4 regions of the Anoxybacillus sp. LAT27 genome follow, and region 1 is predicted to be linked to each of the others. Evidence: predicted binding sites of a transcription regulator. Region 1 holds the regulator's gene; each other region holds the start of a gene.
What was found. The regulator CtsR, encoded in region 1, represses protease genes until heat stress. The targets are predictions, from matches to a motif close to ATGGTCAATAAAGGTCAAACA.
Positions count from the first base shown of each region.

Region 1 (7,663 bases):
CAGGGGAGCCGCAGTGAAAAGGCCCAAGCGACTGTTTATCAAAAACACAGGTCTCTGCGAAGCCGTAAGGCGAAGTATAGGGGCTGACACCTGCCCGGTGCTGGAAGGTTAAGGGGAGCGCTTAGCGCAAGCGAAGGTGCGAACCGAAGCCCCAGTAAACGGCGGCCGTAACTATAACGGTCCTAAGGTAGCGAAATTCCTTGTCGGGTAAGTTCCGACCCGCACGAAAGGTGTAACGACTTGGGCACTGTCTCAACGAGAGACCCGGTGAAATCATAGTACCTGTGAAGATGCAGGTTACCCGCGACAGGACGGAAAGACCCCGTGGAGCTTTACTGCAGCCTGATATTGAATGTTGGTGCGACATGTACAGCATAGGTGGGAGACTGAGAAGCCTGGACGCCAGTCTAGGTGGAGTCGCCGTTGGGATACCACCCTTGTCGTACTGAGATTCTAACCCGCACCCCTGATCGGGGTGGGAGACAGTGTCAGGTGGGCAGTTTGACTGGGGCGGTCGCCTCCCAAAGCGTAACGGAGGCGCCCAAAGGTTCCCTCAGAATGGTTGGAAATCATTCGAAGAGTGTAAAGGCAGAAGGGAGCTTGACTGCGAGACCTACAAGTCGAGCAGGGACGAAAGTCGGGCTTAGTGATCCGGTGGTTCCGAATGGAAGGGCCATCGCTCAACGGATAAAAGCTACCCCGGGGATAACAGGCTTATCTCCCCCAAGAGTCCACATCGACGGGGAGGTTTGGCACCTCGATGTCGGCTCATCGCATCCTGGGGCTGTAGTCGGTCCCAAGGGTTGGGCTGTTCGCCCATTAAAGCGGTACGCGAGCTGGGTTCAGAACGTCGTGAGACAGTTCGGTCCCTATCCGTCGCGGGCGTAGGAAATTTGAGAGGAGCTGTCCTTAGTACGAGAGGACCGGGATGGACGCACCGCTGGTGTACCAGTTGTCCCGCCAGGGGCACAGCTGGGTAGCTATGTGCGGAAGGGATAAGCGCTGAAAGCATCTAAGCGTGAAGCCCCCCTCAAGATGAGATTTCCCATCGCGTCAAGCGAGTAAGATCCCTTGAAGATGACAAGGTAGATAGGTCCGAGGTGGAAGCGTGGCGACACGTGCAGCTGACGGATACTAATCGATCGAGGACTTAACTAAACACACAAGAAAAGCGGAGAACGGTTCTTGACGTAGTCAAGAAAACGTCCGACGGAGCCGAGAGCTTTTGACGAAGACGTGCGTGCACGTCGAACGGAAAAAGCGAAGGCGCAGGAGGATGTTAGTTCGAAGCTAGACATCAAGAAAAGCGAAGGCGACTGTTCTGTTATCTAGTTTTGAAGGAATTATCCTTCACGCCGAAAGAGGCGAAACGAAAGAGCATGTTTGCTCGGTGACGATGGCGGAGAGGTCACACCCGTTCCCATCCCGAACACGGAAGTTAAGCTCTCCAGCGCCGATGGTAGTTGGCGGGACACCGCCTGCGAGAGTAGGACGTTGCCGGGCAAGAAAAAGACCAAGACTAAATTGTCTTGGTCTTTTTGTTTTATATCGTGAATGCAATGGGTAAAATATATGAGAAAAAGAAGGGAATCCTTGCATTTTTGAAGAAATCCGTATATATTAAAATTAAAGTCAAATATAGTCAAAGTCAACTGGCAGAGGAGGGATTATGTGAGGAATATCTCTGATGTCATTGAGCAATATTTAAAACAAGTATTAAATATGAGCGGAAAAGATATCGTTGAGATTAAACGAAGCGAAATTGCAGACAAGTTTCAGTGTGTTCCTTCGCAAATAAATTATGTTATTAACACACGCTTTACGTTAGAAAGAGGATACATTGTTGAGAGTAAACGAGGTGGCGGTGGCTATATCCGCATAATGAAAGTGAAGACTCAAAATACTTCCCAGCTTATTGATCATTTATTGTCACTTGTTCAAGAAAGAATTAGTCAAACAAATGGAGAACATATTATTCAACGCTTATTAGATGAAAAGGTAATTTCAAAACGAGAAGCGAATATGATGTTAAGCATTATTGATCGCACGGTTTTATCTCTTGACCTTCCTCATCGTGACGAGTTGCGTGCGCGCATATTAAAAGCGATGCTGACATCGTTAAAGTATATGTAGAGAGGGTGAATACTTTGATATGTCAAGAGTGTAATCAACGACCAGCAACGCTTCATTTCACTAAAATTGTTAATGGGGAGAAGACAGAATTTCATCTTTGTGAGCAATGCGCTCACGAAAAAGGCGAAATGTTTATGTTCCCGCATCAAGGAGCTTTTTCAATCAATAATTTAATTGCTGGACTATTAAATATGGATGCATCGCTAAAAGAGCCAAAAGCTCCCTCTTTTCACAATGAACATATATTACAATGTGAGCTTTGTAAAATGACATACGCCCAATTCGTTAAAGTCGGTCGTTTTGGTTGTGCAAGTTGTTATGAAACGTTTCGTAGCCATTTACCACCTATTTTTCGAAAGTTACATGGAGGACATGTAGCGCATGAGGGAAAAATTCCGAAGCGAGTAGGAGGTACGTTGTACGTCCGTAAGCAAATCGGGCAGTTGAAACAAATGTTACAGGAGCTTATTGCTAAAGAACAATTTGAGAAAGCTGCTGAAGTGCGTGATCAAATTCGAGAACTTGAAGCAAAATTACATGCGGAAGGGGGCGCCTAATTATATGAACGAATATTTGTTTTTCCAACGCGCTCTCAGTCCATGGATGAATGAAGAGGGGCCAGATTCTGATATTGTACTTAGTAGCCGTATTCGTTTAGCGAGAAATATGAAAAAATATCCGTTCCCAACGGTATTTACAAATGAAGAAGCAATGCAAATTGTTCAGTTGTTTGAACGATTATTTTTACAAAAAAGTCTTGGTCACGTTGGCCCTTTTTTCTTATTAAAAATGAATGAATTACAATCTATTGAAAAACGTGTATTAGTTGAAAAACATTTAATTAGCCCTCATTTAGCTGAAGATTGTACGTTTGGTGCATGTTTATTATCCGAACAAGAAGAAGCAAGTATTATGATCAACGAGGAAGATCATATTCGTATTCAATGTTTATTTGCTGGTTTTCAGCTGAAAGAAGCATTGAAAATGGCAAATGCTTTGGATGACTGGATTGAACAACATATTGACTACGCTTTCGACGAAAAGTACGGTTATTTGACGAGCTGTCCAACGAATGTCGGCACAGGTTTGCGAGCATCTGTAATGATGCATTTGCCGGGTCTTGTGTTAACACAGCAAATGAATCAATTGATTCCTGCGATCAACCAGCTCGGTCTAGTTGTTCGCGGCACGTATGGAGAAGGTAGTGAAGCGTTAGGAAACATTTTTCAAATTTCTAATCAAATTACACTTGGAAAAAGTGAAGAGGATATTGTTGAAGATTTAACAGGAGTTGTTCGTCAACTAATTGAACAAGAACGAATGGCGCGTGAGGCATTAGTCAAAACTTCTAACATACAATTAGAAGATAAGGTATATCGTTCCTACGGTGTGCTAACGAACAGCCGGATCATTGGTTCAAAAGAGGCTGCCCAATGTTTATCTGATGTACGATTAGGCATCGATCTCGGATATATTACGAACGTACCAAAAACAATTTTAACAGAGCTAATGATTTTGACGCAGCCCGGCTTTTTACAAAAGTATGCTGGTGGTGCATTACGCCCGCAAGAACGTGATGTTCGTCGTGCATCGCTCATTCGTGAACGATTACACCAATGGAAGTGAATTAAAGGAGGTTGATGAAAATGATGTTCGGACGTTTTACAGAACGAGCACAAAAAGTGTTAGCATTAGCGCAAGAGGAAGCGGTTCGGTTAGGACATAACAATATCGGAACAGAGCACATTTTGCTCGGTCTTATTCGAGAAGGGGAAGGAATTGCAGCAAAAGCGCTTATGGCGCTCGGATTAGGGCCAGATAAAATTCAAAAAGAAGTTGAATCGCTCATCGGACGTGGAAACGAAGTAGGACAAACGATTCATTACACGCCTCGTGCCAAAAAAGTAATTGAATTGTCAATGGATGAAGCTAGAAAACTTGGGCATTCTTACGTTGGTACAGAGCATATTTTGCTTGGTCTTATTCGAGAAGGAGAAGGTGTAGCGGCTCGCGTTTTAAATAATTTAGGGGTAAGCTTAAATAAAGCTCGCCAACAAGTACTTCAATTATTAGGAAGCAACGAGTCTGCTTCAGGACATCATGGGGGAACAACGCATGCCAATACCCCAACATTAGATAGTTTAGCCCGCGATTTAACAGCGATCGCTCGTGAAGGCGGTTTAGACCCTGTCATTGGAAGAAGTAAAGAAATTCAACGCGTCATTGAAGTGTTAAGCCGTAGAACGAAAAATAACCCTGTTTTAATCGGGGAGCCAGGTGTAGGAAAAACGGCTATTGCTGAAGGACTAGCTCAACAAATCGTCAATAACGAAGTGCCAGAGACGCTTCGTGATAAGCGTGTCATGACGCTTGACATGGGAACGGTCGTGGCAGGTACAAAATATCGTGGAGAATTTGAAGATCGTTTGAAAAAAGTGATGGATGAAATTCGTCAAGCAGGAAATATCATTTTGTTTATTGACGAATTGCATACGCTCATCGGAGCTGGTGGCGCAGAGGGAGCTATTGATGCATCAAATATTTTAAAACCGTCTCTTGCACGTGGAGAGTTGCAATGTATTGGCGCAACAACATTGGATGAATATCGCAAATATATTGAAAAAGATGCGGCGTTAGAAAGACGTTTTCAACCAATTCATGTTGGTGAGCCGACAGTTGAAGAATCGATCCAAATTTTAAAAGGGTTGCGAGATCGTTATGAGGCTCACCATCGCGTTTCGATTTCAGATGAGGCAATTGAGCAAGCTGTGAAGCTTTCAGATCGCTACATTTCAGATCGATTTTTACCAGATAAAGCAATTGACTTAATTGACGAGGCTTGCTCGAAAGTACGTTTACGTTCGTTTACGACCCCACCAAATTTAAAAGAGCTTGAACAAAAACTTGAGGAAATTCGTAAAGAAAAAGATGCAGCGGTACAAAGCCAGGAGTTTGAAAAAGCAGCATCATTACGAGATGCAGAACAAAAATTGCGCGAACAACTTGAAGAAACGAAACGAGCATGGAAAGAGAAACAAGGTCAAGAAAACTCCGAAGTAACTGTAGAGGACATCGCAGCTGTCGTATCTAGCTGGACGGGAATCCCGGTTTCCAAATTAGCTCAAACAGAAACAGAACGGTTGTTAAAACTAGAAGAAATTTTACATTCCCGTGTGATCGGACAAGAAGAAGCTGTCAAAGCAGTTGCAAAAGCAGTTCGTCGCGCCCGTGCAGGCTTAAAAGATCCAAAACGCCCAATCGGTTCGTTTATTTTCCTCGGTCCGACGGGTGTCGGAAAAACAGAATTAGCCCGTGCGCTTGCAGAAGCGATGTTTGGTGATGAAGATGCAATGATTCGAATTGACATGTCTGAATATATGGAGAAACATTCGACATCACGTCTTGTCGGTTCACCTCCGGGATATGTTGGCTACGAAGAAGGTGGACAATTAACGGAAAAAGTTCGTCGCAAGCCGTATTCTGTCATCTTATTAGATGAGATTGAAAAGGCTCATCCAGACGTATTTAACATTTTACTACAAGTATTAGAAGATGGGCGTTTAACGGATTCGAAAGGACGGACAGTTGATTTCCGAAATACGATCATTATTATGACATCAAACGTTGGTGCGGATGCGCTGAAGAGAAATAAATACGTTGGCTTCAATGTGCAAGACGAGAGTCAACAGTACAAAGATATGAAAGGGAAAGTGATGGACGAATTGAAAAAGGCGTTTCGTCCGGAATTTTTAAACCGAATTGATGAAATTATTGTGTTCCATTCGCTTGAGAAGAAACATTTGAAAGAAATTGTTTCATTAATGGTTGAGCAATTGAAAAAACGCCTACAAGAACAACAAATCGATTTAGAGTTAACCGATGCCGCAATTGAAAAATTAGCAGAAGAAGGTTACGATTTAGAATATGGTGCACGTCCATTGCGTCGCGCGATTCAAAAACATGTTGAAGACCGTTTATCTGAAGAGCTGTTAAAAGGAACAATCGGCAGCGGACAAAAAGTTGTCATGGATGTAAAGGACGGACAGTTTGTTGTGTTGACAAAAGAGACAGTAAAATAACGAAAACAAGGTATGCTTACACGCATACCTTGTTTTTCATCATGAAAGGAATGGAGTTATGGTTAAGCGGAAAACAAAGTTCGTTTGCCAACATTGTGGATATGAAACGGCGAAATGGATGGGGAAATGTCCGGGGTGCCATTCGTGGAATGCGATGGTTGAAGAAACGGAAATAGTAAAACCACACACCCGAGCATTATTTGTGCATACAGAAGGTGGAACAACTAAACCTGTATCGATTACAACGGTGGAAACAACGCAGGAGCCGAGAATTGATACGAAGTTTACAGAATTTAACCGTGTGTTAGGAGGCGGCATTGTTCGTGGTTCTCTCGTTTTGATTGGGGGGGATCCGGGTATTGGGAAATCGACGTTGTTGCTACAGATTTGCGCTCAACTCGCAAGCGATGACTACTCCGTTTTATATATTTCCGGGGAAGAATCGGTAAAACAAACGAAGTTGCGTGCTGAACGGTTGCATGTGACAGCTAAACGTTTATACGTTTTATCTGAAACAAACTTAGAACATATTATCCAAACGGTTGACGAGATGAAGCCAGCGTTTGTCGTTATTGATTCCATCCAAACGATATATCGATCAGAAATTACATCGGCCCCAGGGAGCGTTTCACAAGTTCGTGAATGTACGGCAGAGTTAATGAGACTAGCTAAAACAAAAGGTATTGCGATTTTTATAGTTGGGCATGTTACAAAAGAAGGAGCGCTTGCAGGACCGCGCATTTTAGAACATATGGTTGATACTGTATTATATTTTGAGGGAGAGCGTCATCATACGTATCGCATTTTACGGGCAGTGAAAAATCGATTCGGTTCCACAAACGAAATCGGTATTTTCGAAATGAAAGAAATGGGGCTTACCGAAGTCAAAAACCCATCAGAAATTTTTTTAGAAGAGCGTTCGAAAGGTGCAGCTGGGTCAACGGTCGTCGCTTCCATGGAGGGAACGAGACCGGTGTTAGTTGAAATTCAAGCGTTAGTATCGCCGACTAGCTTTGGAACGCCACGTCGAATGGCGACAGGAATAGACCATAATCGCGTATCTTTACTAATGGCTGTGCTTGAAAAAAGAGTTGGTCTGCTTCTTCAAAACCAAGATGCATATTTAAAGGTGGCTGGTGGCATAAAGTTAGATGAACCTGCAATTGACTTAGCGATTGCGGTAAGCATTGCATCTAGCTTTCGAGATCAACCAACAAATCATACGGACGTTGTAATCGGGGAAGTTGGATTAACAGGGGAAGTGCGTCGTGTCTCCCGCATTGAACAGCGTGTACAAGAAGCTGCTAAACTTGGCTTTCAGCGCATCATTATTCCGAAAAGCAACATCGGTGGGTGGAACATTCCAAAAGGTGTTGAAATCATCGGAATAGCTAATGTCGAAGAGGCGCTATACTACGCATTAGGAGAAGGGAAAAATGGTCCAATATTTT
Region 1 is NZ_JAIWYK010000435.1:49,895-57,557, reverse strand. Features, by position in the region: partial or broken rRNA gene LD028_RS13880 (23S ribosomal RNA) at 1-1,158, shown strand, start outside; rRNA gene rrf (5S ribosomal RNA) at 1,387-1,503, shown strand; gene LD028_RS13870 (CtsR family transcriptional regulator) at 1,672-2,133, shown strand; gene mcsA (protein-arginine kinase activator protein McsA) at 2,148-2,690, shown strand; gene mcsB (protein-arginine kinase McsB) at 2,695-3,759, shown strand; gene clpC (ATP-dependent protease ATP-binding subunit ClpC) at 3,780-6,212, shown strand; gene radA (DNA repair protein RadA) at 6,271-7,663, shown strand, end outside.

Region 2 (7,663 bases), on a different contig from region 1:
GTCAAAATGATCGCAGGCATTGATACGGCGACAAAAGGGGAGCTTCACGTGCTCGGTACGCGCATGCCCAACTTACAAACGATGGCGCGCCTCGGCTTTATGGCGCAATCCGATGCGTTATACGGGGAGCTCACCGCACTTGAAAATTTACATTTTTTCGCATCGATTTATGGGCTAAAAGGAAAAAAGAGAAAAGATCGCATCGAAGAAGTGTTGGAGCTTGTCAATTTAACGGACGATATGAAAAAAGCCGTTCATCAATTTTCCGGTGGAATGAAACGGCGGTTATCACTCGCGGCGGCGCTTTTACATGAACCAGAAGTGCTCATTTTAGACGAGCCGACCGTTGGCATCGACCCGCTTCTTCGCCAAGCGATTTGGGAAGAGCTCGAACGCATTCGCCAAAAAGGAACGACGATCGTTGTGACGACGCATGTAATGGACGAAGCGGACAAATGTATGCGGCTCGCGATGATTCGCGACGGACGGTTGATTGCCGTCGGCAGTCCAGATGAATTAAAGAAACAAACAGGGGCATTAACGATTGAACAAGCATTTTTACATTTTGGAGGGATGCAATCATGAGAATACAAGCGATTGTCGTCCGCATTATTCGTCAGTTTTTTCGCGATAAACGCACGCTTGCGTTAATGATTATCGCACCGATGTTTGTATTGTTTTTAATGGACTTAGTGTTTAATGGTGAGACGTACGAACCGGAAATTGCGATTGATTCAAACGTACCGCAACAGCTTGCCGACGCATTACAAGAAACAGATGCACATGTGACGACAATGACAAAAAAGAAAGCGATGGATAAACTGGACGAACAACAAATCGACGCGTTTATTGAAATGGACAAAATGACGTTGCGCATCACGCTTGAAGGAAGCGATCCGTCCGTCAGCAAACAGGTGTTGATGACGGTGCAAAAAGCAGCCCAGACGCTTATGCCGCCGATGAAACAAACGTTAACGATTGATACGGTATATATGTACGGCTCAGAACATATGGCGTTATTTGATAATTTCGGCCCCGTACTCATCGGCTTTTTCATTTTCTTTTTCGTCTTTTTAATTGCCGGAGTATCGTTTTTGCGCGAGCGGACGAGCGGCACGCTGGAGCGGCTACTTGCAACGCCATTAAAGCGATGGGAAATCGTCATCGGCTACGTCATCGGCTTTGGCATCTTTACAACGATTCAAGCGAGCTTCATTTCTTTATTTGCGATTCACGTCTTAAACATGATGATGGAAGGCTCGTTCGGTTATGTGCTACTCGTTACGTTTTTATTAGCGATGACGGCGCTCACCTTAGGGACGTTATTGTCCGCATTTGCGAACAACGAGCTGCAAATGATTCAATTTATCCCGCTCGTCGTCGTTCCGCAAGTGTTTTTCTCTGGACTGTTTAATTTAGATACGATGGAACCGTGGCTTCGTTCCATTGGGGTTGCGATGCCGTTATATTACGGAGCGGATGCGTTAAGAGAAATTATGATTCGCGGCAAAGGTTGGGAAGCGATTTCGTTCGATGTGTCCGTTTTAGTTGGCTTTTCGCTCTTATTTATGATATTAAATGTATTAGCATTAAAGAAATATCGAAAGTTGTGAGGATGATGATGGACGAACGAAAATGGTTGTTTGATTTACTCAATGTCGAAGAACAACAGCTAAGTGAAAAACAAATTAACATTTTACAAGCAGCAATTGAAATGTTTGCGGAAAAAGGATACGCGGCTACGTCCACGAGCGAAATTGCCAAGCGGGCAGGTGTAGCTGAAGGAACGATTTTTCGCCATTATAAAACGAAAAAAGATTTGTTGCTTGCCATTGTCAAACCGACGTTATTTCAATCCGTTGCGCCGTTTTTCGCAAAAAAATTTGTCAAAGATGTGTTTGAAAATGAGTATGAACATTACGAACAGTTTGTGCGCGCCATTTTTCAAAATCGGTATGAATTTGTGAAAACGTATTTGCCGGCTGTGCGTGTGTTTTGGCAGGAGATGGCGTTTCACAGCGATATTAAAACGCAGTTTCAAACGATTTTTACGAATCATGTGTATGACAAGTTTAAACAAATTGTCGAGCATTTCCAACGAAAAGGGGAGTTGGCGCAACTCCCTCCTGAGACGATTATTCGGTTGACAATCACAACGATTGCGGGATTTTTAGCGACCCGTTTTTTAATCATGCCGGATTATCCGTGGGATGATGAACAAGAGATCGAGCGGACGATTCAGTTTTTGATGAATGGGTTGAAGAAAACATGATAGGGCATTTTCTATCATGTTTTTTTATTTTTTTTAAAAAAGGCCTTGAAAGTCAAAGAAGGTCAAATTATAATAAAGACAGAAAGATCAAATATAGTCAAAGTCAAAGGAGGTTGGTGCCTATGATGTGCCAAGTATGTAAACAAAATGAAGCAAACATCTTTTTACACGTACAAGTGAACAACGAAAAACAACAATTACACCTTTGCGATGCATGCTATGCAAAGCAAAAACAACAATTAAAAGTGCCAGCAGGATTCCACTTCGATCGTCTCGACCAATGGTTCTCCGACTTTTTCGCACCGCTTACAGAACATTCCCATATCGAGCAACAAATACAACAAGAACAACCGAAGCGAAACGGATTGCTTGATCAATTCGGTCGCAACTTAACACAACTTGCGAAAGCGGGGCTTATCGATCCGGTTATCGGACGTGAAAAAGAAATTGAACGCGTCATCGAAATTTTAAATCGCCGCAACAAAAATAACCCGGTATTAATCGGTGAACCGGGCGTCGGTAAAACAGCGATCGTCGAAGGATTAGCGCTTAAAATTGCCGAAGGGTCTGTTCCTACGAAATTATTGAATAAAGAAGTGTACGTGCTTGACGTCGCATCACTCGTTGCGAATACAGGCATTCGCGGTCAATTTGAAGAACGAATGAAACAATTAATTGCCGAATTGCAACAACGGAAAAACGTCATTTTGTTCATTGACGAAATTCATTTACTCGTCGGCGCAGGCTCAGCCGAAGGTTCGATGGACGCAAGCAACATATTAAAACCGACGCTTGCTCGCGGGGAATTACAAATCATCGGCGCAACAACATTAAAAGAATATCGTCAAATCGAAAAAGACGCGGCGCTTGAACGTCGTTTCCAGCCTGTTCTCGTTCACGAACCAACAATCGAACAAGCCATCGACATGTTAAAAGGCATTCAGCCAAAATACGAACAATTCCATCAAGTGAAATATACAGATGAAGCGATTCGCGCCTGCGTTACGTTGTCACATCGCTACATTCAAGACCGCTTTCTTCCTGACAAAGCAATTGACTTGTTAGACGAAGCGGGTTCAAAAGTGAGCTTAAAAGCGACACCGACAAATAAAGAAGCGATCGAACAACGTCTCGAACAAATCAAAAAAGAAAAAGAAAAAGCCGCACAAGAAGAAAACTACGAACTCGCGGCAAAATTGCGCACCGAAGAATTGCAGCTTGAAAAACAATTACAACAAAACGGACAAGCAGAACAACCTGTTGTAGATGTCATTCACATTCAACAAATAATTGAAGAAAAAACAGGAATTCCAGTTGGTAAATTACAATCTGATGAACAAGCAAAAATGAAACATTTAGAAGAAAACTTAGCGAAAAAAGTAATCGGTCAAGAAGAAGCGGTGAGAAAAATCGCAAAAGCGATTCGTAGAAGCCGCGCCGGCTTAAAAGCGAAAAACCGTCCGATCGGTTCGTTCTTATTCGTCGGTCCAACAGGCGTCGGTAAAACAGAATTGTCAAAGACGCTTGCTGAACAATTGTTCGGATCGAAAGACGCGATGATTCGCTTAGATATGAGCGAATATATGGAAAAACATGCGGTCGCCAAACTGATCGGTGCACCTCCTGGCTACATTGGTCACGAAGAAGCCGGTCAATTAACAGAAAAAGTGCGCCGCAACCCTTACAGCATCATCTTGCTTGACGAAATGGAAAAAGCGCATCCAGATGTACAACATATGTTCTTGCAAATTTTAGAAGACGGTCGTTTAACAGATAGCCAAGGTCGTACTGTCAGCTTTAAAGATACGGTCATCATTATGACATCGAATGCTGGTACGAACGTTGAGGGCGACTTGCTCCAACGTCTCGGTCTATACTTTAAACCAGAATTTTTAAACCGTCTCGATGCCATTGTCGAATTTAAACCGCTTGAAAAAACGCATATGTTACAAATTGTTGACCTTATGCTTGCGGAGTTGCAACGTACGCTTGATGAACAACATATCACAATGACGATTAGCGACAAAGCGAAAGAAAAATTAGCCGAACTCGGCTATCATCCAACGTTCGGTGCTCGTCCACTCCGTCGCGTCATACAAGAACACGTCGAAGATCAAATTGCTGATGTATTGCTTGATGAACAAGATGTACGCGCAATCCATATCGATGTAGAAGACGACCGCATCGTTGTAAAAGCTGAAAAAGCCTAATAAAATGAGAAAAAGGTGTCCCGAAAGCAAGGAGGACACCTTGTCTCTTCTTAACGATGTGCACATACGCAATATATTTATTCATCGTATATTGTATAAAAATTAAGTAATCTTTCCTTTTAGCTGTATGGCTTTTCCTTTTTTCTTAGATGGATAGGTCCATTGAAAAGAAGTACCCATTTGTCCTTCTACATTTTGTAATATCTTCGTAATATAAACATCTATTTTTTCCATTTCAAGTGCCTTGGTATCATTTTTGAAAACAATGATATAATTTGCCCAATGAATTTTCGGATCTCCATAGCCGCCAATTCCTGCATAAGCCCATTGTGCTAATTTTTTATTGAGTTTAGGGAGTTCAGTTTCCATTATTTTATAGAGATCGTCATATCGTTCTTTGAGTTTTGTAAAACCTCCAACTTCTTGTAATTTTCGAAAAGCTTCTTGTAGTTTTTTATCTTTTATACCTAACACTTCAATAAAGCTTTCAGCGGTGTATTCGTGAATGGAAACATACGTTGCACTTGAGCGTTTGCAACTAAATGTGAATATTTCTTCTGAACGTCTATCTGTCGTAATGGCAAGTAGGATATCTGTCTTCGGTTGCCCACCGGTTTCAAGTTTTGGGATTTTATTTGTTGCTTTTATTTTTATTATTTTCTCGTTTTTTGATATACCGATTAAGTTCATGATTTGTTGAAATGTTGGATAAAAATAACCATCTTCTGTTGCGCTTGATTGATTCCATTTTTCAACGTTTGACGGGTGATTTAAAAGAGATGCGATTTGTTTTTCGAAGTTTTTTCCTTCCATCGCTTTTCTTTTTCCGATTTTTTCATTTTCTAAGCCTTTTGATTCTATAAATCGTTCTAATTCACTCAAGCTCAAAACATCATCAATAGCTGAATACATCTTTTTCTCTCTAATTTTTCGCTGGTAGCTTAATGCTTGTTGTTGGTTATTGTAATCAAGACCTTCTGGAAAGACTAAATATATTTTTTTACGTTTTGATTGATTTGTTTTATGTGGTATGCATCCCACTGTATTTGCTTTGCGCGATCAGTACGAATTGTTGATGTTGTATGTATTCCCCAAACTTCACCGTCATCAAAAGTGATAAGATGATCTATTTTAAATTGTTTTTTGTCAAAATCAGGGTAACCAGTTTGATAAGGAGTGATATTCTCAGCGATATATCCTTCTTGAGAGTAGTTTTTAATTAATGATTTAAGGTTTCTCTTATTTTTTTCTCCATGCTCTTGTTTTTGTCGATTTTCTTGTTCCAAGTTTCCCACTCCTTTTATTCATCCTTGTTTTTACTTTACCATAAAATGACGTATAATAAAAGAGTAGGAGGCTTGTCCTACTCTTTTGCTGTTATTTGGTTAAAATTTCTTTTTTACTGTTTATTCGATTATAAATTGTATTTAACGTATTTGTCACTTCCAGTCCTAGAGCATAGGCTAATAGAGGTGGAATAGCGTCACCGATTTGTTCATATCGATCTTGTTCTGGATCGGAATGAAACTTTACAAATGGCCCCTCAAATATATACCAGTCAGGAAAACTTTGAAGTCTCGCTGCTTCTCTTGGGGTTAATCCTCTATGCTGAATAGGATGTATCATTTCGTCTAAACAATGTGATGTTACTGTAAAGCTTGGAATATCTTCTCTGAGCCGTCTGTTTCTTGCACCGTATAGCTTATTTGGAAAGAGCTCTTTTCTTAAATCTTCCCTATTTTCTAAAATTAAACGTTCAGCAGCGGTTTTCATATTTTCACCTTGACGTATTAATTCCATGCGTCTGATCATTTTTTCTCGATGGTTTACGGCTTTATGAGAGGTTAATGTGTTCGGATGAAATGCCAAGTGCTCTGGGAAACCTAAAGTAATCCCTCTCATTTTAAGTAAGAAATCCCGTCTTTGCTCGGTTAGCGTATCATCCGAAAAATTAAATGTGTATTCTATTGCTTCTTCCCCCGAATGAACTTCAGGCAAATCAAATAAAGCATCTCCTACAGTAACATAAGGAAACGTTCGATCAGGTCCGTGAGTTGGGAGTGGATATCGAAATGTTGCATCGTAATCACGATTAATCCCGATTAAAAAGATGCGCTCTCTATGTTGGGGTACACCGTAATCACTTGCCTTTAGAAGGATTTGATGAGGATCACGACTAGCTAAATAAAAGGATGTATCATAAGCTGTTGATTCAAACTCATCACAAATGTTTTCAAATACAGATTTCCCGTTTGAACGTTTTGAGAATAGTCCTTTTACGTTTTCAAAAAGAACCATTTTACTTTTTACATGACGGGCAATACGCAAAATATTTAAAAACAAGTCATCTCTTTCATCTCCATCTGCTCTTTTTCCGGCCATAGAGAAACTTTCACACGGTGCTCCTCCTGTTACAATGTCCACTGAATCCACTCCGAAACGTTGCTTAAGAATTTTCGAGATCAGTTCATTCGAGACTTTGTTAATATCCCCATAAATAATAAGGGTGCGATCACTTTTTCTAAAGAATTGATCAGGATCTTTCATCTCGCCAGATAAAAAACTTTCTAAATCAAAAACCTCGGCATTATGAGAGGCACTATATGTTTGAACCGTCCAATAGCTCATCTCAACCGCGATTAATGGTTTTATTCCGCTCCACATAAAGCCGGTTGCTAGTCCACCCGGTCCAGAAAATAAATCAATGCTTGTATACATAAAACCTCCTCCATATATTAAAGTTTTCATCAAATTCATTTTAGCAAATATGTATGAAAAAATCTTCATTTTTTATTTGATATATAACATGATAAATAAAAACTGCCGCAAAGGGCAGTTATAAAAGTTTCGTCAACTTGTTTGTGATGTTGACTATATGTTGTTGCACTTGCTGAAGTTCGTCAATTGCTTCGGTGCTATTGTTTATTTTTTCGGCCACTTCTTCGAGCATATGCACCATTTCTAATACCGAGCTTGTAATGTGATTGAGCTGTTCGGAAATGTCTTCGGCAGACGTTTTGCTTTTTTCTGCCATTTTCCGCACTTCTTCTGCGACGATCGCAAAGCCACGTCCGTGTTCGCCTGCACGTGCCGCTTCAATGGCAGCATTTAATCCGAGCAAATTCGATTGCATCGAAATATCTTTCACAAACGCAATGACCGACTGAATTTGTTCGGTGCT
Region 2 is NZ_JAIWYK010000434.1:72,912-80,574, forward strand. Features, by position in the region: gene LD028_RS13435 (ABC transporter ATP-binding protein) at 1-585, shown strand, start outside; gene LD028_RS13440 (ABC transporter permease) at 582-1,613, shown strand; gene LD028_RS13445 (TetR/AcrR family transcriptional regulator) at 1,622-2,272, shown strand; gene LD028_RS13450 (ATP-dependent Clp protease ATP-binding subunit) at 2,395-4,482, shown strand; gene LD028_RS13455 (MspI family type II restriction endonuclease) at 4,585-5,394, opposite strand; gene LD028_RS13460 (hypothetical protein) at 5,469-5,768, opposite strand; gene LD028_RS13465 (DNA cytosine methyltransferase) at 5,860-7,200, opposite strand; gene LD028_RS13470 (methyl-accepting chemotaxis protein) at 7,319-7,663, opposite strand, start outside.
Region 2: a site for CtsR is predicted at 2,321-2,341, ahead of LD028_RS13450 (ATP-dependent Clp protease ATP-binding subunit). Genes of this name have one in related genera too.

Region 3 (7,663 bases), on a different contig from region 1:
CGCGACGTTGTTAATTTGCGAAAGCAATCCGAGCGTATGACCTGCTTCATCGTAACGCGGAGCAACAAACGGTTGGAGATAGCTTTTTTCAAACGCAAACAACGCGATGACAATAAAAAGGAAAAAGCCGAGCACTTTCGTTGCCGTTGCGACAAAGTTCAACTTTCCGGCACTTTCTGCTCCTTGTAAAATGATCGCATGCATCATCCATAACAGTGCGGTGCAGACGAGAAACGTGAGCAGATTGCCAAGTTTTAATGTAAATGAGCCAACAGAGAAGACGACATGTCCGCTCGTTAAAATAGGGAAAAACGTTGATAAATAACTAGCAAACGTCGTAATGATCGCTACGTTTCCTGCGACGTTTCCGATCCAATATCCCCAAGACGACATAAAGCCGGACAAAACGGATGCGTTTGAGCCTTTTGGAAACAGCTCTTTCGCATAAATTTGCGGTCCGCCGTTTAATTCAGGTTTACGAATCGCTAAGTTGCCAAAAATTATCGCAATCATAAGTACGCCCGCGCCCGTCAATAGCCAACCGAGCAACACGCCAGCAGGGCTTGCCGCTTCTGCAAGTGAACGAGGAAGCATAAAAATGCCGGAGCCGACCATATTCCCGACAACGAGCGCCGTCAATAACCAAAAGCCGAGTTTTTGTTGTTTCATGTTGTTCATCCTTTCATGCATAATATAATAGCGGAAATATAATGGCGAAGCGGTAGAGCGCTGTTGAAAGCGGGCGTGATAAATAAAAAAGTGCACCCTAAGTTTTCAACGGGTGCACAATATATGACACATCCGCATCAAACTTAAGATCGATAGCTCTCCACCGCATGCGCGATGACAGTCCTGCACCTATTCGGCCACAGGCCCAGCTTATAGCGCCAGAGCACGCTATAAACTTCGGCGACAAATCCTTTCATCTCACTTCATCGACGTCTCTGCGTCTCCATGAAACTACTATTATTTGCCGCGACCTCTATCTCATCTTAGTTGACGAGAAAGATTTCGTATGCAATTGACGTTACTATCGTACAAAAATCTTTTCTTTTCGTCAACGAAAAATTTTTTAGCACATATTTACAAAGGGCACAACGAACACATATAATAAAAGTGAGTAATCACTCATTTTTATGAAAGCGAGGGAAGATGATGGTCATTCAATTACAGCACGTGCATAAGCAGTTTCATAAGAAAGAAGTTATTCATGATGTGTCTTTAACCGTAAACAAAGGAGAAATTTTCGGTATGCTCGGCCCATCGGGCGCTGGGAAAACGACGATTGTCAAAATGATCGCAGGCATTGATACGGCGACAAAAGGGGAGCTTCACGTGCTCGGTACGCGCATGCCCAACTTACAAACGATGGCGCGCCTCGGCTTTATGGCGCAATCCGATGCGTTATACGGGGAGCTCACCGCACTTGAAAATTTACATTTTTTCGCATCGATTTATGGGCTAAAAGGAAAAAAGAGAAAAGATCGCATCGAAGAAGTGTTGGAGCTTGTCAATTTAACGGACGATATGAAAAAAGCCGTTCATCAATTTTCCGGTGGAATGAAACGGCGGTTATCACTCGCGGCGGCGCTTTTACATGAACCAGAAGTGCTCATTTTAGACGAGCCGACCGTTGGCATCGACCCGCTTCTTCGCCAAGCGATTTGGGAAGAGCTCGAACGCATTCGCCAAAAAGGAACGACGATCGTTGTGACGACGCATGTAATGGACGAAGCGGACAAATGTATGCGGCTCGCGATGATTCGCGACGGACGGTTGATTGCCGTCGGCAGTCCAGATGAATTAAAGAAACAAACAGGGGCATTAACGATTGAACAAGCATTTTTACATTTTGGAGGGATGCAATCATGAGAATACAAGCGATTGTCGTCCGCATTATTCGTCAGTTTTTTCGCGATAAACGCACGCTTGCGTTAATGATTATCGCACCGATGTTTGTATTGTTTTTAATGGACTTAGTGTTTAATGGTGAGACGTACGAACCGGAAATTGCGATTGATTCAAACGTACCGCAACAGCTTGCCGACGCATTACAAGAAACAGATGCACATGTGACGACAATGACAAAAAAGAAAGCGATGGATAAACTGGACGAACAACAAATCGACGCGTTTATTGAAATGGACAAAATGACGTTGCGCATCACGCTTGAAGGAAGCGATCCGTCCGTCAGCAAACAGGTGTTGATGACGGTGCAAAAAGCAGCCCAGACGCTTATGCCGCCGATGAAACAAACGTTAACGATTGATACGGTATATATGTACGGCTCAGAACATATGGCGTTATTTGATAATTTCGGCCCCGTACTCATCGGCTTTTTCATTTTCTTTTTCGTCTTTTTAATTGCCGGAGTATCGTTTTTGCGCGAGCGGACGAGCGGCACGCTGGAGCGGCTACTTGCAACGCCATTAAAGCGATGGGAAATCGTCATCGGCTACGTCATCGGCTTTGGCATCTTTACAACGATTCAAGCGAGCTTCATTTCTTTATTTGCGATTCACGTCTTAAACATGATGATGGAAGGCTCGTTCGGTTATGTGCTACTCGTTACGTTTTTATTAGCGATGACGGCGCTCACCTTAGGGACGTTATTGTCCGCATTTGCGAACAACGAGCTGCAAATGATTCAATTTATCCCGCTCGTCGTCGTTCCGCAAGTGTTTTTCTCTGGACTGTTTAATTTAGATACGATGGAACCGTGGCTTCGTTCCATTGGGGTTGCGATGCCGTTATATTACGGAGCGGATGCGTTAAGAGAAATTATGATTCGCGGCAAAGGTTGGGAAGCGATTTCGTTCGATGTGTCCGTTTTAGTTGGCTTTTCGCTCTTATTTATGATATTAAATGTATTAGCATTAAAGAAATATCGAAAGTTGTGAGGATGATGATGGACGAACGAAAATGGTTGTTTGATTTACTCAATGTCGAAGAACAACAGCTAAGTGAAAAACAAATTAACATTTTACAAGCAGCAATTGAAATGTTTGCGGAAAAAGGATACGCGGCTACGTCCACGAGCGAAATTGCCAAGCGGGCAGGTGTAGCTGAAGGAACGATTTTTCGCCATTATAAAACGAAAAAAGATTTGTTGCTTGCCATTGTCAAACCGACGTTATTTCAATCCGTTGCGCCGTTTTTCGCAAAAAAATTTGTCAAAGATGTGTTTGAAAATGAGTATGAACATTACGAACAGTTTGTGCGCGCCATTTTTCAAAATCGGTATGAATTTGTGAAAACGTATTTGCCGGCTGTGCGTGTGTTTTGGCAGGAGATGGCGTTTCACAGCGATATTAAAACGCAGTTTCAAACGATTTTTACGAATCATGTGTATGACAAGTTTAAACAAATTGTCGAGCATTTCCAACGAAAAGGGGAGTTGGCGCAACTCCCTCCTGAGACGATTATTCGGTTGACAATCACAACGATTGCGGGATTTTTAGCGACCCGTTTTTTAATCATGCCGGATTATCCGTGGGATGATGAACAAGAGATCGAGCGGACGATTCAGTTTTTGATGAATGGGTTGAAGAAAACATGATAGGGCATTTTCTATCATGTTTTTTTATTTTTTTTAAAAAAGGCCTTGAAAGTCAAAGAAGGTCAAATTATAATAAAGACAGAAAGATCAAATATAGTCAAAGTCAAAGGAGGTTGGTGCCTATGATGTGCCAAGTATGTAAACAAAATGAAGCAAACATCTTTTTACACGTACAAGTGAACAACGAAAAACAACAATTACACCTTTGCGATGCATGCTATGCAAAGCAAAAACAACAATTAAAAGTGCCAGCAGGATTCCACTTCGATCGTCTCGACCAATGGTTCTCCGACTTTTTCGCACCGCTTACAGAACATTCCCATATCGAGCAACAAATACAACAAGAACAACCGAAGCGAAACGGATTGCTTGATCAATTCGGTCGCAACTTAACACAACTTGCGAAAGCGGGGCTTATCGATCCGGTTATCGGACGTGAAAAAGAAATTGAACGCGTCATCGAAATTTTAAATCGCCGCAACAAAAATAACCCGGTATTAATCGGTGAACCGGGCGTCGGTAAAACAGCGATCGTCGAAGGATTAGCGCTTAAAATTGCCGAAGGGTCTGTTCCTACGAAATTATTGAATAAAGAAGTGTACGTGCTTGACGTCGCATCACTCGTTGCGAATACAGGCATTCGCGGTCAATTTGAAGAACGAATGAAACAATTAATTGCCGAATTGCAACAACGGAAAAACGTCATTTTGTTCATTGACGAAATTCATTTACTCGTCGGCGCAGGCTCAGCCGAAGGTTCGATGGACGCAAGCAACATATTAAAACCGACGCTTGCTCGCGGGGAATTACAAATCATCGGCGCAACAACATTAAAAGAATATCGTCAAATCGAAAAAGACGCGGCGCTTGAACGTCGTTTCCAGCCTGTTCTCGTTCACGAACCAACAATCGAACAAGCCATCGACATGTTAAAAGGCATTCAGCCAAAATACGAACAATTCCATCAAGTGAAATATACAGATGAAGCGATTCGCGCCTGCGTTACGTTGTCACATCGCTACATTCAAGACCGCTTTCTTCCTGACAAAGCAATTGACTTGTTAGACGAAGCGGGTTCAAAAGTGAGCTTAAAAGCGACACCGACAAATAAAGAAGCGATCGAACAACGTCTCGAACAAATCAAAAAAGAAAAAGAAAAAGCCGCACAAGAAGAAAACTACGAACTCGCGGCAAAATTGCGCACCGAAGAATTGCAGCTTGAAAAACAATTACAACAAAACGGACAAGCAGAACAACCTGTTGTAGATGTCATTCACATTCAACAAATAATTGAAGAAAAAACAGGAATTCCAGTTGGTAAATTACAATCTGATGAACAAGCAAAAATGAAACATTTAGAAGAAAACTTAGCGAAAAAAGTAATCGGTCAAGAAGAAGCGGTGAGAAAAATCGCAAAAGCGATTCGTAGAAGCCGCGCCGGCTTAAAAGCGAAAAACCGTCCGATCGGTTCGTTCTTATTCGTCGGTCCAACAGGCGTCGGTAAAACAGAATTGTCAAAGACGCTTGCTGAACAATTGTTCGGATCGAAAGACGCGATGATTCGCTTAGATATGAGCGAATATATGGAAAAACATGCGGTCGCCAAACTGATCGGTGCACCTCCTGGCTACATTGGTCACGAAGAAGCCGGTCAATTAACAGAAAAAGTGCGCCGCAACCCTTACAGCATCATCTTGCTTGACGAAATGGAAAAAGCGCATCCAGATGTACAACATATGTTCTTGCAAATTTTAGAAGACGGTCGTTTAACAGATAGCCAAGGTCGTACTGTCAGCTTTAAAGATACGGTCATCATTATGACATCGAATGCTGGTACGAACGTTGAGGGCGACTTGCTCCAACGTCTCGGTCTATACTTTAAACCAGAATTTTTAAACCGTCTCGATGCCATTGTCGAATTTAAACCGCTTGAAAAAACGCATATGTTACAAATTGTTGACCTTATGCTTGCGGAGTTGCAACGTACGCTTGATGAACAACATATCACAATGACGATTAGCGACAAAGCGAAAGAAAAATTAGCCGAACTCGGCTATCATCCAACGTTCGGTGCTCGTCCACTCCGTCGCGTCATACAAGAACACGTCGAAGATCAAATTGCTGATGTATTGCTTGATGAACAAGATGTACGCGCAATCCATATCGATGTAGAAGACGACCGCATCGTTGTAAAAGCTGAAAAAGCCTAATAAAATGAGAAAAAGGTGTCCCGAAAGCAAGGAGGACACCTTGTCTCTTCTTAACGATGTGCACATACGCAATATATTTATTCATCGTATATTGTATAAAAATTAAGTAATCTTTCCTTTTAGCTGTATGGCTTTTCCTTTTTTCTTAGATGGATAGGTCCATTGAAAAGAAGTACCCATTTGTCCTTCTACATTTTGTAATATCTTCGTAATATAAACATCTATTTTTTCCATTTCAAGTGCCTTGGTATCATTTTTGAAAACAATGATATAATTTGCCCAATGAATTTTCGGATCTCCATAGCCGCCAATTCCTGCATAAGCCCATTGTGCTAATTTTTTATTGAGTTTAGGGAGTTCAGTTTCCATTATTTTATAGAGATCGTCATATCGTTCTTTGAGTTTTGTAAAACCTCCAACTTCTTGTAATTTTCGAAAAGCTTCTTGTAGTTTTTTATCTTTTATACCTAACACTTCAATAAAGCTTTCAGCGGTGTATTCGTGAATGGAAACATACGTTGCACTTGAGCGTTTGCAACTAAATGTGAATATTTCTTCTGAACGTCTATCTGTCGTAATGGCAAGTAGGATATCTGTCTTCGGTTGCCCACCGGTTTCAAGTTTTGGGATTTTATTTGTTGCTTTTATTTTTATTATTTTCTCGTTTTTTGATATACCGATTAAGTTCATGATTTGTTGAAATGTTGGATAAAAATAACCATCTTCTGTTGCGCTTGATTGATTCCATTTTTCAACGTTTGACGGGTGATTTAAAAGAGATGCGATTTGTTTTTCGAAGTTTTTTCCTTCCATCGCTTTTCTTTTTCCGATTTTTTCATTTTCTAAGCCTTTTGATTCTATAAATCGTTCTAATTCACTCAAGCTCAAAACATCATCAATAGCTGAATACATCTTTTTCTCTCTAATTTTTCGCTGGTAGCTTAATGCTTGTTGTTGGTTATTGTAATCAAGACCTTCTGGAAAGACTAAATATATTTTTTTACGTTTTGATTGATTTGTTTTATGTGGTATGCATCCCACTGTATTTGCTTTGCGCGATCAGTACGAATTGTTGATGTTGTATGTATTCCCCAAACTTCACCGTCATCAAAAGTGATAAGATGATCTATTTTAAATTGTTTTTTGTCAAAATCAGGGTAACCAGTTTGATAAGGAGTGATATTCTCAGCGATATATCCTTCTTGAGAGTAGTTTTTAATTAATGATTTAAGGTTTCTCTTATTTTTTTCTCCATGCTCTTGTTTTTGTCGATTTTCTTGTTCCAAGTTTCCCACTCCTTTTATTCATCCTTGTTTTTACTTTACCATAAAATGACGTATAATAAAAGAGTAGGAGGCTTGTCCTACTCTTTTGCTGTTATTTGGTTAAAATTTCTTTTTTACTGTTTATTCGATTATAAATTGTATTTAACGTATTTGTCACTTCCAGTCCTAGAGCATAGGCTAATAGAGGTGGAATAGCGTCACCGATTTGTTCATATCGATCTTGTTCTGGATCGGAATGAAACTTTACAAATGGCCCCTCAAATATATACCAGTCAGGAAAACTTTGAAGTCTCGCTGCTTCTCTTGGGGTTAATCCTCTATGCTGAATAGGATGTATCATTTCGTCTAAACAATGTGATGTTACTGTAAAGCTTGGAATATCTTCTCTGAGCCGTCTGTTTCTTGCACCGTATAGCTTATTTGGAAAGAGCTCTTTTCTTAAATCTTCCCTATTTTCTAAAATTAAACGTTCAGCAGCGGTTTTCATATTTTCACCTTGACGTATTAATTCCATGCGTCTGATCATTTTTTCTCGATGGTTTACGGCTTTATGAGAGGTTAATGTGTTCGGATGAAATGCCAAGTGCTCTGGGAAACCTAAAGTAATC
Region 3 is NZ_JAIWYK010000065.1:7,451-15,113, reverse strand. Features, by position in the region: gene LD028_RS05015 (amino acid permease) at 1-669, opposite strand, end outside; lysine riboswitch at 815-993, opposite strand; gene LD028_RS05010 (ABC transporter ATP-binding protein) at 1,156-1,872, shown strand; gene LD028_RS05005 (ABC transporter permease) at 1,869-2,900, shown strand; gene LD028_RS05000 (TetR/AcrR family transcriptional regulator) at 2,909-3,559, shown strand; gene LD028_RS04995 (ATP-dependent Clp protease ATP-binding subunit) at 3,682-5,769, shown strand; gene LD028_RS04990 (MspI family type II restriction endonuclease) at 5,872-6,681, opposite strand; gene LD028_RS04985 (hypothetical protein) at 6,756-7,055, opposite strand; gene LD028_RS04980 (DNA cytosine methyltransferase) at 7,147-7,663, opposite strand, start outside.
Region 3: a site for CtsR is predicted at 3,608-3,628, ahead of LD028_RS04995 (ATP-dependent Clp protease ATP-binding subunit). Genes of this name have one in related genera too.

Region 4 (7,663 bases), on a different contig from region 1:
AGTTGACGCCTTTTTCTTTCGCTTTTTCCATGAACGATTTCGCTAATTCCATTTTATCTTCTTCTAATAACGATTTGCCAATTTCATGGCCGAGCGCTTTCACGAATGTGTACGCTAAGCCGCCCCCAATAATCAAATTATCCACTTTATCTAATAAATTTTCAATGACGCCGATTTTATCTTTTACTTTGGCGCCGCCGATGATTGCCGTAAACGGACGGTCTGGATTCGACAATGCTTTTCCTAACACTTCGATTTCTTTTTCCATCAAAAACCCAGCAACAGCCGGTAAATAATGGGCAATGCCTTCTGTGGACGCATGCGCACGGTGTGCTGCCCCAAATGCATCGTTGACGTATACATCTGCTAATTCGGCAAACGCTTTTGCCAATTCTGGGTCGTTTTTCTCCTCACCAGGATAGAAACGTACGTTTTCAAGCAATAACACATCGCCTTCATTCATTTCAGCAATCGCAGCTTTCACTGCATCGCCATACGCTTCATCTGTTTTCACGACGCGCTTGCCAAGCAATTCACTTAAACGTTCTGCCACAGCATTTAAGCGCATCTCTTCAACAACTTTTCCTTTCGGACGACCAAGGTGGCTCGCTAAAATGACTTTCGCTCCTTGTTCCATTAAATATTGGATCGTTGGCAGCGCCGCTCGGATGCGCGTGTCATCTGTCACGGCACCGTCTTGCATCGGCACGTTAAAATCGACGCGGCAAAATACACGTTTTCCTTTCACATCAATGTCACGGACGGTTTTTTTATTCATCCTATTTCGCGCAGGAGACTCCCACTTCAACGACCAAAGGGAGTAAGTGGGAGAGGAATGCGCGTTCCCCCTTTCTTTTGTGTATGATATAATAAAGGCGTGGAGAAAACCGTTAAATAAAGGCACTCCAATAACTGCTACTCGATGTATGGAGTTGGTTACAGGAAACGTTGTAACCGTAAAACATCGAGCGTAGGTCCGTCTGTTGTGTGTGGAAGTCAAGTACTGCCAACAGACACACCGAGAGAATCGGTAACGATGCAGGCATGACCTGCGTCGTTGGGTAGTCGTCAACCTGCCCCTGATGCAACCCCAAGTCAAGGAAGGAGGATGAAGTCCGTTTGCACTTCTGGGGAGTTGCAAGCCCCCACTTCAAGCGTTAGTTAAGTGGGAGTAGTTGACGGAAAGGCCTCCTTATTCGTGTGATACATAGAAAGGGAGTGGGGATGATCCCCGCTCCCCTTCTCGGTATGTCCAACTATTTATTATAAACCGTTTTGGGCAAACAATCCAAAAAATTATAAACCTTTTGATGCAATGTATGCAGCAAGGTCAACAACGCGGTGAGAATATCCTGTTTCGTTGTCGTACCAAGAAAGAACTTTCACCATGCGACCTTCCATAACCATTGTTGAAAGGGCATCGATTGTTGAAGAAGCTGTTGAGCCGTTGTAGTCACGAGAAACTAATGGCTCTTCGCTGTAAGCAAGAATGCCTTTTAATTCACCTTCTGCCGCCGCTTTTAATGCTGAGTTTACTTCTTCAACAGTAACTTCTTTTTCAAGTTCAGCAACAAGGTCAACGACAGATACGTTTGGTGTTGGTACACGCATCGCCATACCGTTTAATTTTCCTTTTAATTCAGGCAATACAAGTGCTACTGCTTTTGCCGCACCTGTTGATGTTGGAATGATCGATTCAGCTGCTGCACGCGCACGACGTAAATCTTTATGTGGTAAATCAAGAATTTGTTGGTCGTTTGTATACGCGTGAACAGTCGTCATCATACCACGAATGATGCCGAATTTTTCATGCAATACTTTCGCAAATGGCGCCAAGCAGTTTGTTGTACAAGATGCGTTTGAAATGACATGATGGTTTGCTGGGTCGTATTTGTCTTGGTTTACGCCCATCACGATTGTAATGTCTTCGTTTGTCGCCGGTGCAGAAATGATGACTTTCTTCGCGCCTGCTTCTAAATGTTTCGCTGCGTCTTCGCGTTTTGTGAAGCGTCCTGTTGATTCAACAACGATATCAACACCAAGTTCGCCCCATCCTAAGTTTGCTGGATCGCGCTCTGCTTTGACGATAATTTCTTTTCCGTTTACAACAATGTTATTGCCGTTTACAAACACTTCTGCATCTAATGTGCCATGAACGGAGTCATATTTTAAAAGGTGTGCTAACGTTTTTGCATCTGTTAAGTCGTTAACTGCAACCACTTCAATTTCAGGATTTTTTAATGCTGCGCGAAATACGTTACGGCCGATACGACCAAAACCGTTAATACCAATTTTTACTGCCATCGTTTTCGTCCTCCTTTTGGATTATAGAGATATATTTTAGAGGGATGAATCATCCCGTACTAACTGTTTTGCTGCACCTTCATCTGTAATTAAGATGCACTGATGTGCCTGTTTCATATACGCTTGAATTGCTTTTGCTTTCGAAGCGCCTCCTGCCACTGCGATGACGCAAGGAACGTGGCGCACATCTTCGAGCTGAATGCCAACGGTGTTTACTTTATGAACCACTTCCCCATGTTGATTGAAGTAGTATCCAAATGCTTCTGCCACCGCCTTGTTGTGTTCAATTTTTTTCATTTCTTCTGGTGGCGTTTTTCTTCGTTCTGCCATCGTTTTTGCGTCACCTATACCATGAATGACGACCGTTGATGACTTAATTAATTCAAGCACTTCTTTAATAGCTGGTTCTTCAATAATTGATTGATACGTTTCAGCACTTAGCTGGTCAGGGACATGTAACAAACGATAATGTCCCATTGCTTTTTCCGCCATGCGCGCACAAATCGTGTTCGCTTGGTTCGTTACATCTTCTCCAAGTCCACCGCGTGCTGGAACAAATAACACATCTCGGTATTTGACGTCTGGTGTCATCATTTCAGCAACAGCAGCAAGGGTTGTTCCACCAGTTACTGCTACAACGTCTTTCCCCGTTAGTGAATGTTTTATACGTGAGACACAAGCTCTTCCCATCTCTCTCTTCACCCAAGGGGATCGATCACTGTCTCCAGCAACGACAATGACATCTTTGACAGGAAGTTTCTTTTTTATTTTTCTTTCCAGCTCTTTTAACCCGAGTACTTCTCGCATCATATCTTCAAGTTGAATGAGCATATCGTTTCCTTCCGATGTAACACTCATGCCCGCAGTTGTAATATCAAGCAAATTTTGCTCTTTTAAAAACTGCACTTCCGACCGTAAGACGCGCTCGCTAATGCCTAAGTTTAAGGATAATGTTCGGCGTCCAATCGGTTGCATTAAGCGGATGTGCTGCAAAATTTCGTATCGCTTTTGCATAATCGCGAGAAGATCAGGCAACAATTTTCGTTGAACATCAATCCATTGTCGCATGCTCTTTTCTTCCTTCTTTACTCTCTTTTTCTTTTTCAGGACGTTTTAAGTCCCGCTATGACGTATTATGTCCCACTTTACGTAAAAAAAATTCACCCCTGCTACAACTTTATTGTAACAGGAAGTGAAACGTTATTCAACTGCTTCGTATTTGTTGTAATCGCTTTCTTATGACATCTTTGTGAATGCGACCGTACGCAACGATGTCTCCGTTCATTTCAATGACAGGAATCATAAGATGGTATCGTTCAAGTAATCGCTCATCTTTGTAAATATCTACTTCTTCCCATTCGACTTGTAACTCGCGAAGAATGTCTTTTGCTTCATCACAAAGACAGCAGTTTTCTTTCGAATATAACACGATTTTCATGTTTTGTCCCCTTTATGCATATTGCTTTCGTTTCGAAGCCGGTGGAATACAAAGCTGTTCACGATATTTCGCGACCGTCCGCCGCGCTACACAAATATTGTATCGTTGCTCGAGTAAATCAGCAATGTTTTGGTCGGAAAGAGGTTTTTGCCCATTTTCTTGCTTAATTAATTCCGCAATTAAACCTTTTACTTTTTCTTGCGATGCGTGTTCATCAACACCGCTTGTAAAAAAGCGGCGCATGTCAATTAAACCATGAGGCGTTTGCATATATTTATTTTTCACCGCGCGACTGACGGTCGATTCATGAATGTTTAATGCTGTTGCCACTTCGCGCATCGTAAGTGGCTTCATATGGAGCAAACCTTTTTCAAAATAATCACGTTGTCGATGAATTAACTCACAGGCAATTTGCTCAATCGTTGTTGCTCGCTGCATTAAACAACGTTGGATCCATTGAAACTGTTGACGTTTTTCCTCGATATATTTTTGAACGTGCGGATCATCCGATCGTACTTTCCGTTCATACGATTCATTCCATACAACAGTTGGAATAATTTCTTCGTTTATCGTTACATTCCACACCCCATTACTATATGACACGATGACATCAGGGACAATGTACGTCATTTGTTCATCGTTATACAAACTTCCTGGGCGTGGATGGAGCGTACGAATAAGTTCCCACACCCGCTGTAAGTCCGCTAACTCTACACCTAGTTTCGATTTTATTTCTTTCCATTTTTTATGGACAAACGGTTCGAAATACTCCGTCACAATTGTTTCCGCTAGCTCATCCCTTTGTGGAAGACGGATGAGTTGTAAATATAAACAATGCGACAAATTTTCCGCTCCTACCCCAGCAGGATCAAGTGACCGTAACATATGAAGTGCTCGCGATATAGTCGTTTCTTCTAACTGAAGATGGCAAGCTGCCTCGGCAATTGTTGTATGCAAATAACCATATTCATCAAGTGACGCAATTAAATAATCAAGTGCTCTTCTCTCCTCGTCGGATACACGCATACCAACGAGTTGGCCATGTAAATGTGAAGCAAGCGAACAATTAAAAGCGCTTACATTTTCAATATAATTCATCCGGTTCGTTTGATCGCGTCGCTTTGTAGCTGTTCGTTTTCGTTCATGCAACTCAACAAATGGATTTTCAAGCGCTTGTTCATGTAAAAGCGATTGTAGTTCGATCATTGAATATTGCAGCAGTTCAATCGCTTGAACAAGCTCTTTTGTCAACGCAACTTTTAGCTCTTGCCTTTGCGTTAATTGCATCTCCATTCATGCCATCTCCCTTCATCCTCATTTTATCATCTCTCTAACGGAGAGACGATAAAAACATATTGGATGTTTTTTCTACTATGCATATGCATCGAAGGCATGTTATCATTCTTATAGAACAAGCGAGCAAGCCTCGCAAAATTCATCTATTCGTCCGGTGCGGTACACCGGACTTTATTTTTTTATACAAAAACCCCCGCTTGCATAGCAAGCAGGGGTTAATTAACGCCCTCGGCAGGATTCGAACCCACGCTAAGAGAACCGGAATCTCTCGTGCTATCCACTACACTACGAGGGCATAGTGATAAATGCACTTACCATTATAGTGAAGAAGAAAAAAAAATGCAATAGCGGTGACGTTTAAAATTTAAAAAAGCGGAAACGATGAAAGAAGGGATGCAGAAGAACAAAGGCGAATACATATGAATGAAAGGTATTTCATTTGACCTTTATTGACCTTTCCTGTATGATAAAAGTACATAAAAAATGAATTATCGGAGGAGGAAGAGTATGAACTTAATTCCTACAGTTATTGAACAAACGAGCCGTGGAGAACGTGCATATGACATTTACTCTCGCTTATTAAAAGACCGCATCATCATTTTAGGAAGCCCAATCGATGATCATGTCGCAAACTCAATCGTTTCTCAGCTTTTATTTTTAGCCGCTGAAGACCCTGAAAAAGATATTTCTCTCTACATTAACAGCCCTGGTGGGTCGATTACAGCAGGCATGGCGATTTACGATACGATGCAATTTATTAAACCAGATGTATCGACGATTTGTATCGGTATGGCAGCTTCTATGGGGGCGTTTTTGCTGGCAGCAGGTGCCAAAGGAAAACGTTTTGCATTGCCAAATAGCGAGATCATGATTCATCAACCGCTCGGTGGCGTACAAGGCCAAGCAACAGAAATCGAAATTGCAGCCAAACGCATTTTATTCTTGCGTGACAAATTAAACCGCATCTTATCCGAAAATACAGGACAACCAATCGAAGTCATTGAGCGCGACACCGATCGCGACAACTTTATGACAGCTGAAAAGGCGAAAGAATACGGTTTAATTGACCGCGTATTAACACGCGTCGATGAAAAATAAAAACAAGGCGGCCTTCCCGCCTTGTTTTTATGCTTCTTTTTGTACATACTCAACAAGTTTGTTTAACGCTTCTTGTTCATCTGATCCATTCGCATAAATGGTGATAACTGCCCCTGTATGAATCGCTAAACTCATTAAACCCATAATGCTTTTTGCATTTACTTTTTTTCCATCTTTTTCGATGTAAATATCGGCTGAAAAACGGTTTGCTTCTTGAACGAATAACGCTGCTGGACGCGCTTGCAACCCTGTTTTCAACCGTACTTCCACTTGCTTTTCTACCATTTTGCATTCCTCCCATAGTTCATAAAGATTTATGAAAATCGATCGGCTGACCTGCACGAAGTCGTTCAGCAATTTCATCTAATTTACGCAGGCGATGATTAATACCCGATTTGCTAATTTTCCCACCAGAAACCATTTCTCCAAGCTCTTTGAGCGTCACATCTTGGTATTCAATGCGCAATTTTGCGATCTCGCGAAGCTTTTCGGGGAGCTGATCAAGCCCGATTGTCTCGTCAATATAACGAATGTTTTCCACCTGTCGCAACGCTGCGCCAATCGTTTTATTTAAGTTCGCTGTTTCACAGTTAACAAGACGATTGACAGAATTACGCATATCGCGCACGATGCGCACATCTTCAAAACGCAATAGCGCTTGATGCGCTCCGATAATGCTTAAAAACTCTGCAATTTTCTCCGCTTCTTTTAAATACGTAATAAACCCTTTTTTTCTTTCTAACGTGCGCGCATGTAAATGAAAATTCGTGTTCATCAGTTCACAAAGCGATTCGTTATGTTCACGATATAACGAAAAAATTTCTAAATGATAAGACGATGTTTCTGGGTTATTAACAGATCCACCCGCTAAAAACGCTCCACGCAAATACGAACGTTTACAACATTTTTTTTGCACGAGTTCTGGCGAAATGACGTGAACAAACGAAAATCCTTCTTCCATAATTTTTAAATCTGATAATAGTTCGTGCGTTCCTTCCACCACCCGTACGATATATACGTTATTTTTCTTTAAACGCATCTTTTTGCGTACAAGCAACTCAACTACTACATCATACCCTTTTTTTAATAACGTATAAATGCGCCGTGCGATTGCGGCATTTTCTGTTTGAATGTTTAGCAACAAACGGCGGTTAGAAAATGAAATGGAACCGTTCATTCGAATTAAAGCAGACAACTCTGCTTTTAAACAACAAGGTTTCACGTCAATACCCGTTAATTCTTTCTTTGTTTCTGATGCAAATGACAACGATCCCACCTCCTATAAATATACGTCGTGCGAAGGAGGTGCTAGAAGCGAAACGAGCAACGCCGCTACTTTTTTCGTATCGTGACGCACCGTTCCATCTCGCTCATCAATGATCGCATCACAAATGACTTGTAAACCGAGCTTCTCTAATTCTTCCATATCACAAATGACCGGTGTCGCCAGTTCTTTCGCATATCGCTCTTTCGTTTCTGGCAAAATAGGCGCATTATTGACAATGATAGCATCTAAAAATGCACAAG
Region 4 is NZ_JAIWYK010000423.1:50,016-57,678, forward strand. Features, by position in the region: gene LD028_RS11870 (phosphoglycerate kinase) at 1-778, opposite strand, end outside; gene gap (type I glyceraldehyde-3-phosphate dehydrogenase) at 1,297-2,304, opposite strand; gene LD028_RS11880 (sugar-binding transcriptional regulator) at 2,341-3,372, opposite strand; gene LD028_RS11885 (glutaredoxin family protein) at 3,509-3,742, opposite strand; gene rpoN (RNA polymerase factor sigma-54) at 3,755-5,035, opposite strand; tRNA gene LD028_RS11895 (tRNA-Arg) at 5,262-5,333, opposite strand; gene clpP (ATP-dependent Clp endopeptidase proteolytic subunit ClpP) at 5,522-6,136, shown strand; gene LD028_RS11905 (HPr family phosphocarrier protein) at 6,164-6,421, opposite strand; gene whiA (DNA-binding protein WhiA) at 6,441-7,403, opposite strand; gene LD028_RS11915 (gluconeogenesis factor YvcK family protein) at 7,416-7,663, opposite strand, start outside.
Region 4: a site for CtsR is predicted at 5,475-5,495, ahead of clpP (ATP-dependent Clp endopeptidase proteolytic subunit ClpP). Genes of this name have one in related genera too.